DNA from 3 places in the Methylophilus sp. VKM B-3414 genome. Region 1 is predicted to be linked to each of the others. Evidence: predicted binding sites of a transcription regulator. Region 1 holds the regulator's gene; each other region holds the start of a gene.

Region 1 (5,839 bases):
CCTTCTGGATTAACCAGAATGTGCAAGAGCAAGCACTCAAAATGAACATACTTAATCGCCAAGCGCCGGACTACATGTTGTACAACTTTGTGAGTACCCGCACGGATGCGTCCGGTAATACCAAATATGTGCTGGCGGCCGCAAAAATGCGCCACTTTCCTGCCAATGACTATACAGAATTGCAGCGGCCACGCTTTACCCAGTTTGGCCTGAACAAGCCTTACACGCAAATTTATGGTCAGCAAGGACGTGTTTCCGCCAATGGTAAACTGGTCGAGTTTAGCAAACAGGTCAAGGTGATCCGCCAAGCCTCCGCCACCAAGCCAGAAACACAAATGCAAACCGAGCGGCTTTGGCTGGAGCCGGATACCGAGGTAGCACACACAGACCAGCCGGTGGTCATCCGCCAAAAACCGGCGACAGTGATTACAGGCACGGGCATGCGTTTTGATAACCGGGCTGATACCATGCAATTGTTTAACCGGGTACATGTGCATTATGAGCGTCCACCCGTCGCCAGCAATTTGGCAAGCCCGGCCCAGGCGTCAAACACAGAACGCCAATGACCGTTGATTATGGAGAAATGAGTTGAACACGCACAAGCCCTTATTTTTAGCGATCTGCATGAGCGTATGGGCGCTATTGTCCATGCCGCTGAGTGTGCTGGCCGAAGAATCCGACCGAGATCAACCGATAGAGCTTGAGGCGGATACCGTGACCGTGAACGATGCTAAAAAAATTAGTATCTACACGGGCAACGTGATTCTTAATCAGGGCACTTTGCAAATCAAGGCGGACAAAATGATCGTACGCGAGGATCAGGACGGCTTTCAACATAGCACCTGTACCGGCAACCCCACCACATTCAAGCAAAAACGTACCGGTAAAGACGAGTGGATGCAAGGCAGTGGTCAACGTATCGAATACAACGCCCGCATGGATAAAGTGCAACTGTATACCAATGCCTGGGTTAAACGTGGTGAAGACATCGTGACCGGGGACTACATCAGCTACGACGCCAATGCCGAGTATGCCGAGGTGATTGGCGGCACCAAAGCCAACCCGAACGGGACGGCTGGCAGCCGCGTCAAGGCCACCATACAGCCTAAAAATAAAACCACACCGCCTGTCATTGACAACAAGCCAACCTCTCAACAGGGATTACGGATGAATCGCTCCTTGCAACTCAAGGTCGAACCTGCCCCTGCCGAAAACACTGGTGAGCAAGGCAAAGAGTAAGCTTAAAGATGGAAACCATGGCAGCAGATCAGAACCATTTGCAGGTTAACCGCCTGAAAAAAACCTATCAGGGCCGTACCGTCGTCAAAAACACGACGCTTGAGTTACGCAGTGGCGAAGTGATCGGCTTGCTGGGTCCCAACGGGGCAGGCAAAACCACCAGCTTTTACATGATTGTAGGGTTGGTTGCGCTGGATGAAGGCAACATTACGCTGAATGGCGCCGACGTGAGCCGCGCGCCCATGCATGAGCGCGCGCGCATGGGCTTGGCTTATCTGCCCCAAGAAGCATCCATTTTCCGCAAGCTCAGCGTAACCGACAACATCCTCGCCATTCTTGAAACCCGTCCCTATACGGAAGAGCAACGTGAGGCGAGGCTTGAATCCTTGCTGGATCAATTGCATATCCAGCACATCCGCAACAGTCAGGCCGTCAGCTTGTCTGGTGGCGAACGTCGACGCGTTGAAATTGCGCGCTGCCTGGCCACTGACCCTAAATTTATTTTGCTGGATGAACCGTTCGCCGGGATTGATCCGATTGCGGTGATCGAAATCCAGAAAATCATCCGCTACCTGAGCAGTCAGAATATTGGTATTTTAATCACCGACCACAATGTGCGCGAAACGCTGGATATCTGTGACCGCGCTTATATTGTCAATGAAGGCGCTGTGTTTGCAGCAGGCACGCCCGATGAAATCATTCAGAACGAAGGTGTGCGTGAAGTGTATCTGGGCAAGAATTTTAGGCTGTAATCCGTCATGAAACAGAACCTGCAATTACGTATTTCGCAAAATCTGGCGCTGACGCCGCAGCTGCAGCAATCGATCCGTTTGCTGCAACTTTCCACGCTGGAACTGAACCAGGAACTGGAAACCATCCTGCAGGAAAACCCGTTACTGGAAATGTCAGACGGTGAAGAAGGCGAGTTTGAAGATAACACACCGCCTCCCCCCACTGTAGAAGCTGAGCCGACAGATGCCAGCTCGTTTGACATGGCAACGCAGCAAGAGATCACCGCACCGGCAGAAAGTCTGCGTGAAGACTTGCACGATGAGCTGGGCGGGAGCGAGAGCGACCTGCCCAATTTAAACGAGGAATTCACGCCGCCAGAGTTTGAAGATGATTATGAAGAGTTTGGCAGCACCAGCAACTGGGACGAAGCCGGACGCAATCATCAGGAAGACGAAGACAGTGACTTTTCCAGACAGGAAACCACCAGCATCAGTTTGCGCGAGCATCTGATTGATCAGATACAACTGGCACATTTATCGCAACGTGACATGAGCCTGGTCAAACTGCTACTGGATAGCATCACTGATGATGGCTATCTGGAGCAAGATCTGCAGGAGATTGTGGAGCACTTGCCACTCGAACTTGAGGTCGAGCTGCTGGAACTGGAAACCGCCCTCAAGCTGATCCAGAATCTGGACCCTGTAGGCGTAGGTGCGCGCGATTTACGCGAGTGCCTGCTCTTGCAACTGACGCGTTTGCCGCAAGAAACGCCACACTTGCAAACCGCCATTGCCATTGCCAAAGACCACCTGGCGCTGCTTGCCAACAAAGACTTTGTCAAACTGCGCAAGGTGCTTGGTTGCGATGAAGCGGTACTCAAGGCGGCGCAGCACCTGATCCGCCAGCAAAACCCCAGACCCGGCAGCGAGTTTTCCAGCTTTAGTCACGATCACTTTATCCAGCACGATGTGGTGGTTAAAAAAATCAAGGGCATTTGGGTCGCCTCCTTAAATGATGGCGTGATCCCCAAACTGCGCATCAACCAGATGTATGCGGACATCCTCAAGCGCAACCGCGAGAGTTCAGGCCAATACCTGCAAAGCCAGATGCAGGAAGCCAAATGGATGATCAAGAATATCCAGCAGCGTTTCTCGACCATTTTGCGCGTGTCGCAAGCCATTGTAGACCGCCAACGCAACTTCTTTGAGCATGGTGAAATAGCCATGCGCCCACTGGTACTGCGTGAAATCGCCGAAGAACTCGACTTGCATGAAAGCACAGTTTCACGTGTCACCACGCATAAGTATATGCTCACACCGCGTGGCGTCTATGAACTCAAATACTTCTTTGGCAGCTCGGTAGCCACAGACGCAGGCGGCTCCTGCTCTGCCACCGCCATCCGAGCCTTGATCAAGCAAATGGTGGCCGAAGAAAACCCGAAAAAGCCTTTGTCGGACAACCAGATCACCGACACACTGGCACAACAAGGCATCGTCGTTGCCCGCCGTACCATAGCCAAATATCGCGAGTCCCTTAATATTCCGCCCGCGAACTTGCGCAAAACGCTCTAAACAAAAAAGGCCGCAGATGCGGCCTTTTTTGTTTCTCAGCTCCGATCACCTGATTGTGATCTTGGCAAATTTACGTTTACCCACCTGTGCGATCACTGTCACACCTTTAGTCAAAGGCAGATTCTTATCATCCACCTTGACGCTGTCGAGCTTGACGCCGCCTTGCTGCACTGCGCGCATGGCTTCACTGGTGCTTTCAACCAGGCCCGCCTGTTTTAACAATTGGCTAATGCCGATGCTGTCGCCTTCAATGGTCACTTCAACTTCGGGCACGTCATCCGGGATGCCGCCTTTGGCACGGGTCTGGAAGTCCTGCAAGGCTTTTTCAGCCGCGGCTTGACCATGGAAACGCGCCACAATTTCTTGGGCAAAGCCGACCTTGATATTGCGGGGGTTTGCGCCACTGGCGACTTGCGCCTTCCATTCGGCAATGGTTTCCAGCGTCGCAAAAGACAGCAAATCAATATAGCGCCACATCAGTTCATCTGAAATCGACATGATCTTGGCAAAAATAGTCTCTGGCGCCTCGCTAATGCCAATGTAGTTACCGAGTGATTTGGACATTTTATTGACGCCATCCAGCCCTTCCAGCAGCGGCATCATCAGCACACATTGCTGCGACTGGCCGGCCTGCTTTTGCAATTCACGCCCCATGAGCAGGTTAAACTTCTGGTCGGTACCACCGAGCTCAAGATCCGCTTGCAGGGCGACCGAATCATATCCTTGCAGTAACGGGTACAGAAACTCGTGAATCGCAATCGGTTGATTACCCTTGAAGCGTTTGGAGAAGTCATCGCGCTCCAGCATGCGGGCCACGGTATGGCTGGCAGCCAGCTTGATCATCCCCGCCGCACCGAGTTCACTTAACCAGTTGGAGTTGAAAACAATCTCGGTTTTGGTAGGATCCAGTATTTTAAAGACTTGTGCAGCATAGGTATCGGCGTTGGCCTTGACCTGCTCCACGGTTAAGGGTGGACGGGTGGCGCTTTTGCCAGTCGGGTCACCAATCATGCCGGTAAAGTCACCGATCAGGAATAAAATCTGATGGCCCAGATCCTGCAACTGGCGCAATTTATTAATGAGGACGGTATGACCCAGGTGCAAGTCGGGCGCGGTAGGGTCAAAGCCAGCTTTCACACGTAACGGCTTGCCTGTTTTCAGTTTCTCGACCAGCTCCTGCTCGATCAGTAACTCATCTGCGCCACGCTTGATAATGGCCAACGCCTTGGCAATTTCTGGGCTCAATGCTGGCACTTCAGATGAGGGTTGTTTGGTATCGGTCATGCGGGTATCCGTCAAATACAACGATGCGCACTGATGGCACCGTCTCAAATAAGTAAAACAGCTATTTTAACGTAATCCCATGCATTTCTGTAAGCGCGGCTGGAGCAGTGTTAAAATGACACCCATGCAAGTTTCTGCCGATCGCTCCCAGCCACGTTTGTTTATTGGACTGATGTCTGGCACCAGCCTGGACGGGGTGGATGCCGTGCTCACCTCGCAATGGGGCGAGCAACTGAGACAAACGGCCACCTATTTTCTGCCCTACCCTGACGCGCTTAAACAGCGTCTACTGGCCTTGCACACGCCCGCCAATAACGAGTTACACGAGGCCGCAGTGGTTGCTAACCAGCTCGCAGAACTCTACGCGCAAGCCGTCAAGCAACTGCTTAAGCTCGCCGACATCCGTGCCGAGGCCGTGACAGCCATCGGTTGCCATGGCCAGACCATCCGGCACTGTCCGACACTGGCAGAGGGCATGGCATACACCATACAATTGGGCAACCATGCCCGCTTGGCAGAATTAACAGGGATCACGGTCATTGGCGACTTCAGAAGTCGCGATATTGCCGCCGGCGGCCAAGGCGCACCGTTAGTGCCGGCCTTCCACCAAGCGGTGTTTACGAGTGCAGACAGGCATCGCGTCGTCATTAATATCGGCGGCATTGCCAACTTGAGTGATCTGCCAGCACACGGACAAGTCACAGGCTTTGACTCGGGACCCGGCAACCTGCTCATGGATGCCTGGACGCAGCAACACACAGGCCAACCCTATGATGCGGGCGGGCACTGGGCAGCTGGCGGGAAAATTAATCCAGACTTGCTCAATGCGATGCTGGCCGATCCTTATTTTGCACTGACCGCACCTAAAAGTACGGGACGCGACCTGTTTAACGACACCTGGTTAATGCAACTGCTGCATCAGTACCCCGACGGTGCACAAAATGTGGCGCGTACCTTGCTTGAGTTAACAGCAGTGAGCATCACCGATGCACTGACGCGATTCTGCCCAGGGG
Region 2 (5,839 bases), on a different contig from region 1:
GGGCCACGATCAGGTCGGTTTTGGCCAGCACCATATCGACGTTGTTGATCAGGGTATTAAACAGCGGCCAGTGTGCCTGCATCTCCAGCAACATTTCCAGACGCGCCTGCTTCAAGGCTGGGTCGTGCGCTAAAAACTGGTGAATGGCGCTGCCCAGACCATACCAGCCTGGCAGCAGCAAGCGGCACTGCCCCCATGAGAATCCCCACGGAATCGCCCTTAAATCCTCAATCCGTCGCGTCGATTTGCGCGCGGCGGGCCGGCTACCCAGATTGAGTCCGGCAATTTCCTCAATCGGCGTGGTATTGAAAAAGTAATCGGCAAAGCCCGGGGTTTCATAAACCAGGCTACGGTAGCTGGTCATCGCCGTGGCTGAGAGGGCTTCCATCACGCTTTCAAACGCACGCCGTTTGGCGGGCTCCAGCTGGTCGGCCGGGAACAAGGTGGCATCCAGCGTCGCCGCAATCAGGGTTTCCAGATGCTGGCGGCCGACCACCGGGTCTGCATAACGCGTGGAGATGATTTCGCCCTGTTCGGTCAGGCGAATCTGGCCATCGACGGTGCCGATGGGTTGCGCCATGATGGCCTGATAGGTCGGGCCGCCGCCGCGGCCAACCGTGCCGCCGCGGCCGTGGAACAGGCGCAACTTGACGTTGGCCTGGTTAAACAGTTCCACCAGCGAAATTTCTGCTTTATACAGCTCCCAGTTCGAGGTCAAAAAACCGCCATCCTTGTTGCTATCCGAGTAGCCCAGCATGACTTCCTGCTCATTGCCCTGGAAACGGATCACATGGCGGATGCCGATCAGGCTCAGCCATTTGCCCATGATCATGGGCGCGTCGCGCAAGTCGGCAATGGTTTCAAACAGTGGCACAATATTCAGATCGACCTGGATATTGGCCGAGCCCCACACGCCGCGCAACAAGCCAGCCTCACGTTGCAGCAAGGCCACTTCCAGCAGGTCAGACAAGGTTTCAGTGTGCGAAATAATATACTGGCGTACCGCATGCTCACCAAAGCGCTGGCGCACCTCACGTACGGCTTCCAGCACGCCGATTTCCTTGTGCACCAGCTCGGAATATTGCTGGAAAGGCGAAAACAGCAGGCGCGGTTGCTTCAGTTCTTCGAGCAAAAGGCCGATTTTCTCTTCCTCGTTAAAACTGGCGTAGTCAAAATCGTAGCCCGCCTTATGTAACAGCTCGCTAATCACCGCTTCATGCACGTCAGAGGACTGGCGGATATCCACGGTGGCCAAATGAAACCCAAACGTGACTATGGCTTTAATCAACTTGCCCAGCCGCGGATAAATCAAGGCCTCGCCATGGTGATGGCGCAAAGAGTCGGCAATGGTCTGCAAGGGGTGCAGCAAGGCCTCAGGATCTTCGTAAGGCTCGTTGCCGACTTCTTCCGGCAAACTCCAGCTGGCATCGGGTAGCAAATGGCTGGCGGTCACCAGCAAACGGTCATGCACGCCATTGAGCGCGAGCCGGTAGGGTTCATCCAGGCGATGCGATGACTGGTCGCGCGAAGCTTTCGCCAAGGCCAACACTGCCTCATCCACACCAACCACGCGCGTGGACACAGCCAGCTCGCGCTTGAGCGCGGCCAGCTCTTGCAGATAGAACTTGAACAAAGTGGTGGCCTGCAGGCGCACACTATCGCGCAAGGTGGTGCCATTCACAAACGGGTTGCCGTCACGGTCGCCACCAATCCAGCTACCCATGCGCAAAATACCTGGCAAGTCCATGCCGGGCAGCCAATCTGCCAGGTCGCGCTCGATATCCTGCAGGATTTCAGGGATCACATGTAAGAAGGTACTTTCGTAATAGGTCAGTGCGTTTTCAATCTCATTGAGTACACTGAGCTTGGAGTAGCGCATCATGCGGGTTTGCCACAAGGCCGACACCGCGCCTTGCAATAACAGCTTGTTGCGCGCCAGTTGGCGCTCAGACACCATGTGCCCACGCTGTCCCAGCAACTCCGCAATCAGTTGCTCAATGTCTAGCACACTTTTACGCTGCACCTCGGTCGGATGCGCGGTCAGTACCGGTGAGATCAACGCGTCCTGCAACAGTTGCTGGATTTTTTGCGGCGCGATGCCGGAAGCCTTGATTTGTGCCAGCGTGTGCGACAGCATGCCAGGCGCAGGTGTATTTTGCTGGCAATGGCCGAGCTCCTGTCCGTAAAGATCTTCGGCCAAATTCACCAGATGCTTGAAATAAGCCAGTGCACGCACTACGCGCACCGTATGCTCCAGACTCAGGTCAGCGAGCAACTGCTCAAGATCTAAAGAAGCCTGCTGGTCATGATTCTGGTGAAAACGCAATGCGGCTTGCCGGATGGCGGCAATTTTCTGCGCAACCGCTTCGCCCTCCACCTCCAGAATGGCCTGATCAAGTAAATCACCTAACAACTGAATATTGTTGGACAGCCGCATTTCCGCCGTTAGCATGGCGTCGGCTGCAAGTTTTTTTATCATGATGCCTCTCCTCTAGCTTAGGTTATCCCTAGCAACAAGCAGGCCATCTAAAAAAAAGATTTTTTTACTTTAAAATCAGCGTATTGGAAGAAACGAAATTCAAGTGCCTTATACGAAGTGACTCCCATGCACTGCCAACAGGCAAACCGGTGCACCGATTTGGGCCTCGAATCACATCGGCAACAGTCGCGTTGAACGCAGACTTTCCATCAGCCCCTGAAACGGCAAGGCCGCAGAGTTTGATGGATTTTTTGCGGAAATTTGCACTAGCAAAGACGCTACGACTATGCATCACACTCGGTTTCCTGAGGCATAATAGACAGATGAAATGCATCAATCTCGATCATTGGATGGCACAAATCCTGTCCGTCTGGCAATCGTTGGCCGCGCAGAGCGTTTGGCTGCAGGATGGCTTTTTGCTGCTGATGTGCCTGATCATCGGCTTGCTACTATTTCTGTTTGGGACCGTGATCGGCTTGTTTACGCAATCACTGTGGGGCATTTTTACGACGGGTCGCCAGGGCAGCGACGAAGAGCACAAGTAAATAAGCGCTATTCTGGCGTCAGCCAGCGGGCAATCGCGTCGAGCTCTGCCGCACTGTCGCTGTCAAAATCTGCATACTGATGACCGCCGGTTCTGGCATACCAGTATTCACTATTCCAACGGTCACCTTCTATTTTATGCAATACCGCATGTATCCAGTTGGCAGTGGGATCACTGTACACCTGCGCAATCTGATGTGCGCCATGCCAGTCTCCGGCTTGCGCCAGCCTCACTGCCTGCAATAACAATGTCCGGTTAGACATGCTTGGGGTATTCAATCGTCCCCTTCTGGATGAATTCGATTTTATAGCCATCCGGGTCTTCGATAAAGGCAATGACGATGGTACCGTGTTTCATCGGCCCCGCCTCGCGCACCACTTTGCCGCCCTTGGCCTTGACCAGCTCACACGCTTGATAGGCATCGTCCACCTCAATCGCCATATGACCATAGGCGGTGCCCATGTCATAATTGGTTTTGCCGTAGTTGTAGGTGAGCTCCAGCACGGTGTGGTCGTACTCGTTACCATAGCCGACAAACGCCAGTGTAAACTCGCCGTCAGGATAATCCTGGGTACGGATTAATTTCATGCCCAGTACGCCAGTATAAAAGTCGATGGAACGTTGCATATCGCCCACGCGCAACATGGTATGTAAAATCCGCATTGATGTCTCCTTGATCTCTGATTTTTTTAATCTGTTGTGGACGTAACCGGTCCACTCGGCTTAACCCCGCGTGGCAACGATGCGCTGATATTTCTCCAGCAATTGCTCCTTGGTTTCGCGCCGCTCAGGGTCTAGCGGAATGCAGCTGATCGGGCAGACCTGCTGACATTGCGGTTTATCGTAATGGCCGACGCACTCGGTACACAAGTCGGGGTTGATTTCATAAATTTCTGCGCCTTGCGAGATGGCTTCATTCGGGCACACGGGCTCACACACATCGCAGTTAATACATTCATCGGTAATAAATAAAGCCATGATTTTCTTTACATCGCTACAGAGGCGCCATCACTCAGGTGATCGCCAGTTTTTGCTTGATTGCCCGTTCGACGCCAGGTGAGACAAACTGGTTCACATCGCCTCCCAGGCGCGCCACTTCACGCACCAGGCTGGAGGAAATAAACATGAACTCTTCCGCCGGGGTCATGAACAGCGTTTCCAGTTTGGGATAGAGCTTGCGGTTCATGCCCGCCAACTGAAACTCATATTCAAAGTCACTGGCCGCACGCAGGCCACGGATCACCATCTGCCCGCCCTGCGCCTGCACAAACTGCATGAGCAAGCCGTCAAAGCCGACCACACGGATGTTATCGCCTGCAAACACCGACTCTGCCAGCGCAACCCGCTCTTGCAGGCTGAACAAAGTTTGTTTGCTGGTGCTGCCAGCCACCGCCACAATCACCTGGTCAAACAGCTTGGCCGCCCTGCGCACAATATCCTCATGCCCCAGGGTGATGGGATCAAAGGTGCCTGGATAGACGGCAATTCTGGTTTTACTCATCGCTTGCTTCCGTAATCATCGTTGTGTCGTTGCTGGCTGCCGCTGACTTGATTGCCTTAATCCGTGCCAGCAGCCGCATCGGCTGACGCGGGTTGCAGCAGGTGAAAATAGACCTGACCCGCTTTGCCCGATTTGACCACCTGCCAGCATGCATCGGATTTTAACGCATATTCGGCCTCAACATATAGCCAGCCTTCAGGCGCCAAATGTCTGGGCAGCACGGGCAACAATTGCGCCAGCCAGTCCTGGCGATACGGCGGGTCACAAAAAATCACGTCAAACGGCTGTTGATTGCTGCTCAGAAAAGTTCTGGCATCCATTTGCTGGATGCGGGCCTGGGTCGCCTCCAGCAAACGCTGGTTCTGGCACAAAGCTGCATAAGGCGCTTTGGCCAATTCGAGCATGGTGACCGCTTTGGCATTGCGAGACAGCGCTTCAAACCCCAGGGCGCCGGTCCCCGCAAACAAATCCAGGCAGGTTTTGCCTGTCAAGTCCTGGCCCAGCCAGTTAAAGACGGTTTGCCGCACGCGGTCTGGCGTCGGGCGTAGCCCTTCGGCATCGGGAAACTTGAGCACACGGCTACGCCATTTCCCGGCATTCAATCGTACCTGATTCATGAGCGGTGGTTGATTCGAATAAATAAAGCAGCATTATCCCAGATTTTGCATCCCGACTACCCATAGCCTGCGCTAAACCGAGGGTGCACCCAAGTCATCGTGTTATGATTTCGTTAATTCATCAAGGAATATTGCTATGGAGTTTTTATTTGGCTTTGGTCTGCTGGGCGGCGTGATCGCGCTGGCGCTGTCACTGTTTTGGGTATGGATGCTGATTGATTGCCTGGCCAATCAAAGTGAAGACAAGCTGGTGTGGTTTCTGGTGATTTTCTTTTTAAACCTGCTGGGGGCCTTTTTATACTACTGGCTGGCGAGAAAAAAGCGCATGGCTTAATCTGCCTCCGCTCACCGCATCAGACAGAAAAGCAAAAGCCGGCAAACTGCCGGCTTTTTTGTTATTCCGCACCAACGATCACGGTGGCAAAATGCTCAGGATGGATGCGGCGCTTGAACGCATCATTCACCTGTTGCACAGTGACAGCTGCGACCTTGTCATTAAAGCTATCCAGGTAATCCAGCTGCAACTTGTAAAAGCCGATCATGTTCAGGTACTCCAGAATCTTGCTATTACTGTCTATACGCATGGGAAAACCACCAATCAGGTTATCCTTGGCCGCAGCCAGTTCCTTTTCTGTCACGCCTTGATCGACAAATTTCTGTACGGTGGCCATCACCAGTTTGAGCGCTTCTTCACTTTG
Region 3 (5,839 bases), on a different contig from region 1:
AGGGTCATCTTCTGTCAGGCGTTGCCGTTTGCCGGCGCTTAAAGTATCAGTTCGGTATATCATCAAATCAATCGGTAAGGCCACAGAAATATTGCTGCGGATGGTGGAGTCAAAAGAAATCAGCACGCATTTTACCGCATCTGTGACATTGGTTTGATGTTTGATCACGCGATCAATGATCGGCTTGCCGTATTTGGTTTCGCCGATTTGCAGGTAAGGCGTATCCGGGGTCGCTTCGATAAAATTACCGGCGGCATACACATTAAACAGCCGTGGCTTTTCGCCCTTGATTTGCCCTGCGACCAGCACGCTGGCACTAAAGTCTATGCCGTGCTCCTTGAGTGCTTTGCCGTCACGCTGATGCACACTGCGCATGGCCGCGCCCACTACGCTGGCGGCTTCAAACATCGAATGCACATTGTGCAGGTTGGCATGGCCTTCTGCCGACTTGAGTTGTTCGCGGCACAAGTTGACCACGGATTGCGTGATCGCCAGATTGCCTGCGGTTAGCAGCACAATCATACGTTCGCCCGGCACTTCAAACACATGCATCTTGGGTGCAATCGCCACCTGGTCCACCCCGGCATTGGTGCGCGTGTCTGAGGCCAATACCAGACCTTGTTCAAGCAGGATTCCTACACAGTAAGTCATCTCAAGTCAGTCATTTATCAAGTTAACAAATATCATAGCATGCGAGTACTTGCTATTGCTGGGCGGCTTGTGCCTGCTCACGTAATTGCTGTAAGTGTGCCTGCCGTTGCGCTTCGCTCAGCGCTGTCTGGCGGTTGACGCTCACCATGCTGGCCATGCCTTCCTGGCCGCCACCCATACGTGAGCCAGTCACCGGACTGGCACTGCGGTAGTCGAGACCGACCGCCAGTTTGACATGGGTTTCATCCACCGGAATACCATTGGAGACATCCAGCCCCAGCCATGTCTCTTGTTGCCAGACTTCTACCCAGGCATGGGTTTGCATCAGGCTGCCATCCTCGGTAAACAGGTAGCCACTCACATAACGGGCGGGCCAGCCCAGGCTGCGGCAGCAAGCGATAAAAGCATGCGCATGGTCCTGGCAGACGCCCTTGCCCAGTTCAAAGGCGAGGGCGGCGGGGGTGTTCACCTCGGTGGCGCCCTTGCTGTATTGCATGCGGTCGCGCAAGGCCTGCATCAGCGCGTGCGCGGGCGCATGGGCAAAGTCTTTGGCAAAGGCCATGATGGCATCATCGGGCTGGGTGAGGGGCGTGTCTCGCAAAAAAACAGTCACTGGCAAGGTTGCCGTATCTGCGCTGGTCGCGGCGCCCGTTTCGACCTCACCGCTCACCGTGATCAGTAAAGCCTGGTGCGGCTGGTCGACGACCAGCGTGTGCGCCAGGTTGCCAAACGCATCTGCAAACGGGGTCAGCTGCCCGGCTACCTTGATCTCCCAATGTCTGACTTGCTGGCGCGGGTCCGTGCGGGGTGTCAGGCGCAGTTGCTGTATTGTGTATGGCACCATTTCGCTGTACACATATTGGGTTTGATGTTCGATGGTTAACCGCATGTCGCTTCCCAAATAAAAAAGCGCAGTGCTGTCTTAGAGCAATCTGCGCATGAGGGGTTCATGGCAATCGTGTGTCAGGCGTCAGGCCGTGGCGCTTAAAAAATTACGTTGTATTTCCTCGCCCAGTTTGCGGTTGGCCAGAATAAATTCATCCAGAAAATGGTGTACGCCATCTTTTAAAATGTCCAGCATGCGGCCGTAATGCAGTCTGGCATGCATCTGGCCAGCCAGCCGCTCGGCTTCGGTGTGGCGGCTGCCGGCGACCTGACGCAAAATCGGCATGATCTCGGCGTAACAGGCATGCAGAGACCGCGGCATGTCTTCACGCAGAATCAATAATTCAGACACCTTGGTCGGTTCAATGGCATCGCGGTAGACTTTTTGGTAAGCCTGAAATGCCGAGACCGAGCGTAACACCGCACTCCATTCGTAGTAATCCACCGCGCCGTAATTGGCTTCTTGCATGGGCATCAAGTACTCATACTTCACATCCAGCAGGCGGGCAGTATTGTCTGCGCGTTCCATAAAGGTGCCCAGGCGCACAAAGCTAAAGGCCTCGTCACGCAACATGGTGCCAAAACAGACGCCACGGAACAGGTGCGAACGGCTTTTTACCCATTCGCAAAATTCGCTCAAGCCGGATTGGGTCAGGTCCTGTTTGATATATTGCCCAAACTCAATCCACAGTGTGTTCATGTTTTCCCAGGTCTCGGTGGTCATGGCCACACGCACGGCACGGGCGTTTTCACGCGCACTACGCAATGAGCTGTAAATGCTGGACGGGTTCTGGCTATCCATGACCAGATGCTTGATGACGTTGGCGGCCGACAGCTCTTTGTAATTGCTGTCATAAATGTCGCGGATCCCGGCAATTTCAAGCACGGCATCCCAGAGTTCGGCTTCGTTGCTGCTGTCTGAAGGCAACAGGGACATGTTATAAGTCACGTCCAGCACACGGGCCACGTTTTCAGTACGCTCAATATAGCGTGCCATCCAATATAAATGATCTGCGGTACGGCTTAACATATGACGGCCTCTTGCGTTGCTTGTTGGGCAGCCATTTGCGACTGCACGGTTTCTGCACTGACATCGTCCCGCTCCAGCACCCAGGTATCCTTGGTGCCGCCCCCTTGCGAGGAGTTCACCACCAGTGACCCTTCTTTGAGCGCTACGCGCGACAGGCCACCCGGCACCACACTGACCGTTTTGCCAGACAGCACAAATGGCCGTAAATCCACATGACGCGGCGCAATGCCCTGGTCGACCAGCGTTGGGCAGGTTGACAGTGCCAGCGTCGGCTGCGCGATGTAGTTAGCGGGTTTGGAGACGATGCGTAAACGGAATTCTTCAATTTCCTGCTTGCTGGCTGTGGGGCCCACCAGCATGCCGTAGCCGCCTGAGCCCTGCACTTCCTTGACGACCAGCTCGGGCAGATGATCCAGCACAAAGGCCAGATCATCTTCCTTGCTGAGTTGATACGTAGGCACGTTCTGCAAGATGGGGGATTCACCCAAGTAGAACTTGATCATCTCCGGCACGTAAATATACGTCGCCTTGTCATCGGCCACGCCGGTGCCTACAGCGTTGGCCAATGTGACGCCACCATTGCGGTAAACGGAGAGCAGACCTGGCACGCCCAACAGGGAATCGGGCTTGAACACCAGAGGGTCGAGGAAGTCGTCGTCAATGCGGCGGTAGATCACGTCCACCCTTTGCGGGCCTTGCGTGGTGCGCATATAGACGGCGTTATTACGGACAAACAAATCCTGGCCTTCCACCAGTTCTATGCCCATTTGCTGGGCGAGGAAAGCATGTTCAAAGTAAGCGCTGTTGTAAGCGCCGGGTGAGAGCAATACCACGGTCGGGTCAGTGACGCCGGTCTGGGCGACCGAGCGCAGGTTGTTTAGCAGTACACTGGGGTAATGCTCCACCGGGGCAATCGGGTATTTTTTAAACAAATCCGGGAACAGCCGCATCATCATCTTGCGGTCTTCGAGCATATAAGACACGCCGGAAGGGGTACGCAGGTTGTCCTCCAGCACGTAAAACTGCGACTCGCTGGTGCGGACCAGGTCTATCCCTGCCACATGCGCATACACCTGGTTAGGCACAGTCACACCCACCATTTCCGGGCGGTATTGCGAATTGGTCAGGATGCTGTGCGGGACAATGCCGGCCTTGATGATTTCCTGATCATGATAAATATCATGCAGAAACATATTGAGGGCGCGTACGCGCTGGACGGCACCTTTGGACAAATGCGCCCATTCACTGGCCGAAATCATGCGTGGAATCACATCAAATGGAATCAGGCGCTCGGCACCATCTTCTTCACCATACACGTTAAACGTGATGCCGACGCGGCGGAACAGGACTTCTGCTTCTGCGCGTTTGGCCGCCAGTTGCTGGGTAGGCACATTCGCCAACCAGCGGTTATAGGCCTGGTAAATCGCCCTTACATTGCCCCCATAGCCCTGCATTTCATCAAAAAACTGTTTGGCCGTTTGCGTCATCGTGCTGGACCTTTGCCTTACTTGTAAAATTCATTTAAACAAGAGCAAGCCGTGTGCCAGCCTGTAAAACCCATTTAAATCATGAGTTTATGTTTTATATGAGCGGGTTTTAGAAAGAAAGTGCACCTAAGTGGTGCACTCTCGAATCACGGTTTTGGTGCAAACCGCGTGTTAAATAGGGCTTATTCAATATTCTGAATCTGTTCACGCATCTGTTCGATCAGCACTTTCAGTTGCATGGACACTTGTGTCGTTTCAATCGCCACCGATTTGGAGCCTAGTGTGTTGGCTTCCCGGTTCATTTCCTGCATCAAAAAGTCCAGCTTTTTGCCCATGGTGCCGCCAGCCGTAAGGATACGGTCCATTTCAACAATGTGGGCATTGAGCCGCGCCAGCTCTTCATCGACATCAATCCGTTGGGCATAGAGCACGATTTCCTGACGTACGCGGTCATCCTCTGCCTGCATGGCTTCACGCAGTTTGGTGGTCAGTTTATCCTGATATTGGCTGATCAGGGCAGGTAACAGCGGTTTGACGATGCTGATCTGCTCACGGACGCCTTGCAGACGGTCGAGCAGCACTTGCTTGAGTTTTTCACCTTCGCGCTGGCGGGCGGCAATCAGTTCATCAATGGCCTGCGACAAGCCATTGAGCAGGCTCTGTGCCATGGCCTCGGTATCGATGCTCTCCGTTTGGCAAACACCGGGCAGCTTGAGCACTTCAACCAGATTGACGGGTTGCGCCTGCGGAAAATGTTGCTGTAAAGCGGCCAGGGTTTGCGCGATCTGCCCGACCATCTCAGGGTTGAGCGTCAGGTTAGCCACCGCGGCATCGCTTTTGAGATTGATGCGGCATTCAACTTTGCCACGTCCCAGGCGGGACTGCAGCAATTCACGTACTTGCGCCTCAAACTGGCGCAAGTTGTCATCGATTTTGACATTGAGCTCGAGATAACGGTGGTTGACTGCTCTCAGCTCAATCAGCAGCAGTCCGCCAGTAAAGCGGCTTTCGGTGGCCGCAAAGCCGGTCATGCTCAACATCGGTTGGCTAGCGGGGGAATTTTTTATCGTCATCATCTGGCTCCTGGCAAACTCACTGATTGTATCAAATGCGGTATCGTTATGCGAAAATGGTACAAACAAGGCGGCGCGCAGAACAAATCACAACCTCTGCTGATGCCATGCCCTTAATAAAAGCCATGATTGTGACGTTAAAGCGCTAGTGAAGCTCGCTCATAAATACGATTTTGCCTTGCCGGTAGGCACTGTGCTGCATGACTACACCATTACCAAGGTGCTGAGTCTGGGCGGGTTCAGCTTCGTCTATCTGGCGCAAGACGCGCAGAAAACCACGGTTGCTATCAAGGAATACATGCCGGTGACCTTGGCCGAGCGCGAGGGCGATACGCATATCCGCTCTAATGGCAAAAATGAAGCCGCCTACAAACATGGCATGAAGTGCTTTTTTGAAGAAGGTCTGGCGCTGGCCAATATCGAGCACAAAAATATCGTGCGCGTGAAAAACTTCTTCCGCGCCAACAGCACCGTCTATATGGTCATGAAATATGAGCGTGGCAAATCGCTGCAAGACTACATCATGGCGTTAGCGCAGCCTGTGCCCGAGAATTTTCTGATCCGCATGTTCGTTGAGTTGCTCAATGGATTGCGTGAGGTGCACTCACGCAAATTGCTGCACCTTGATATCAAACCGGCCAATATCTATATCCGCCTGGATGGCTCGCCAGTGCTGCTGGACTTCGGTTCGGCGCGCCAGGCTTTGTCCGAGG

What was found. The regulator sigma-54, encoded in region 1, starts transcription at its own class of promoters, with help from an activator protein. The targets are predictions, from matches to a motif close to TGGCACNNTTCCTGCT.
Positions count from the first base shown of each region.
Region 2: the regulator sigma-54 is predicted to act here: its motif matches at 2,510-2,525, upstream of ppc (phosphoenolpyruvate carboxylase).
Region 3: the regulator sigma-54 is predicted to act here: its motif matches at 4,097-4,112, upstream of Q9292_RS02965 (circularly permuted type 2 ATP-grasp protein).

Region 1 covers NZ_JAVTLI010000006.1:86,163-92,001, reverse strand. The annotation lists gene lptC (LPS export ABC transporter periplasmic protein LptC) at 1-566, shown strand, start outside; gene lptA (lipopolysaccharide transport periplasmic protein LptA) at 589-1,239, shown strand; gene lptB (LPS export ABC transporter ATP-binding protein) at 1,248-1,991, shown strand; gene Q9292_RS06775 (RNA polymerase factor sigma-54) at 1,998-3,542, shown strand; gene tyrS (tyrosine--tRNA ligase) at 3,588-4,826, opposite strand; gene Q9292_RS06765 (anhydro-N-acetylmuramic acid kinase) at 4,951-5,839, shown strand, end outside.
Region 2 covers NZ_JAVTLI010000007.1:118,710-124,548, forward strand. The annotation lists gene ppc (phosphoenolpyruvate carboxylase) at 1-2,479, opposite strand, end outside; gene Q9292_RS07850 (hypothetical protein) at 2,803-3,024, shown strand; gene Q9292_RS07855 (hypothetical protein) at 3,032-3,286, opposite strand; gene gloA (lactoylglutathione lyase) at 3,279-3,686, opposite strand; gene Q9292_RS07865 (YfhL family 4Fe-4S dicluster ferredoxin) at 3,747-4,001, opposite strand; gene coaD (pantetheine-phosphate adenylyltransferase) at 4,036-4,524, opposite strand; gene rsmD (16S rRNA (guanine(966)-N(2))-methyltransferase RsmD) at 4,581-5,141, opposite strand; gene Q9292_RS07880 (PLDc N-terminal domain-containing protein) at 5,278-5,475, shown strand; gene Q9292_RS07885 (pitrilysin family protein) at 5,537-5,839, opposite strand, start outside.
Region 3 covers NZ_JAVTLI010000003.1:147,746-153,584, reverse strand. The annotation lists gene Q9292_RS02980 (proteasome-type protease) at 1-651, opposite strand, end outside; gene Q9292_RS02975 (transglutaminase family protein) at 704-1,540, opposite strand; gene Q9292_RS02970 (alpha-E domain-containing protein) at 1,622-2,566, opposite strand; gene Q9292_RS02965 (circularly permuted type 2 ATP-grasp protein) at 2,560-4,053, opposite strand; gene Q9292_RS02960 (YicC/YloC family endoribonuclease) at 4,236-5,129, opposite strand; gene Q9292_RS02955 (serine/threonine-protein kinase) at 5,275-5,839, shown strand, end outside.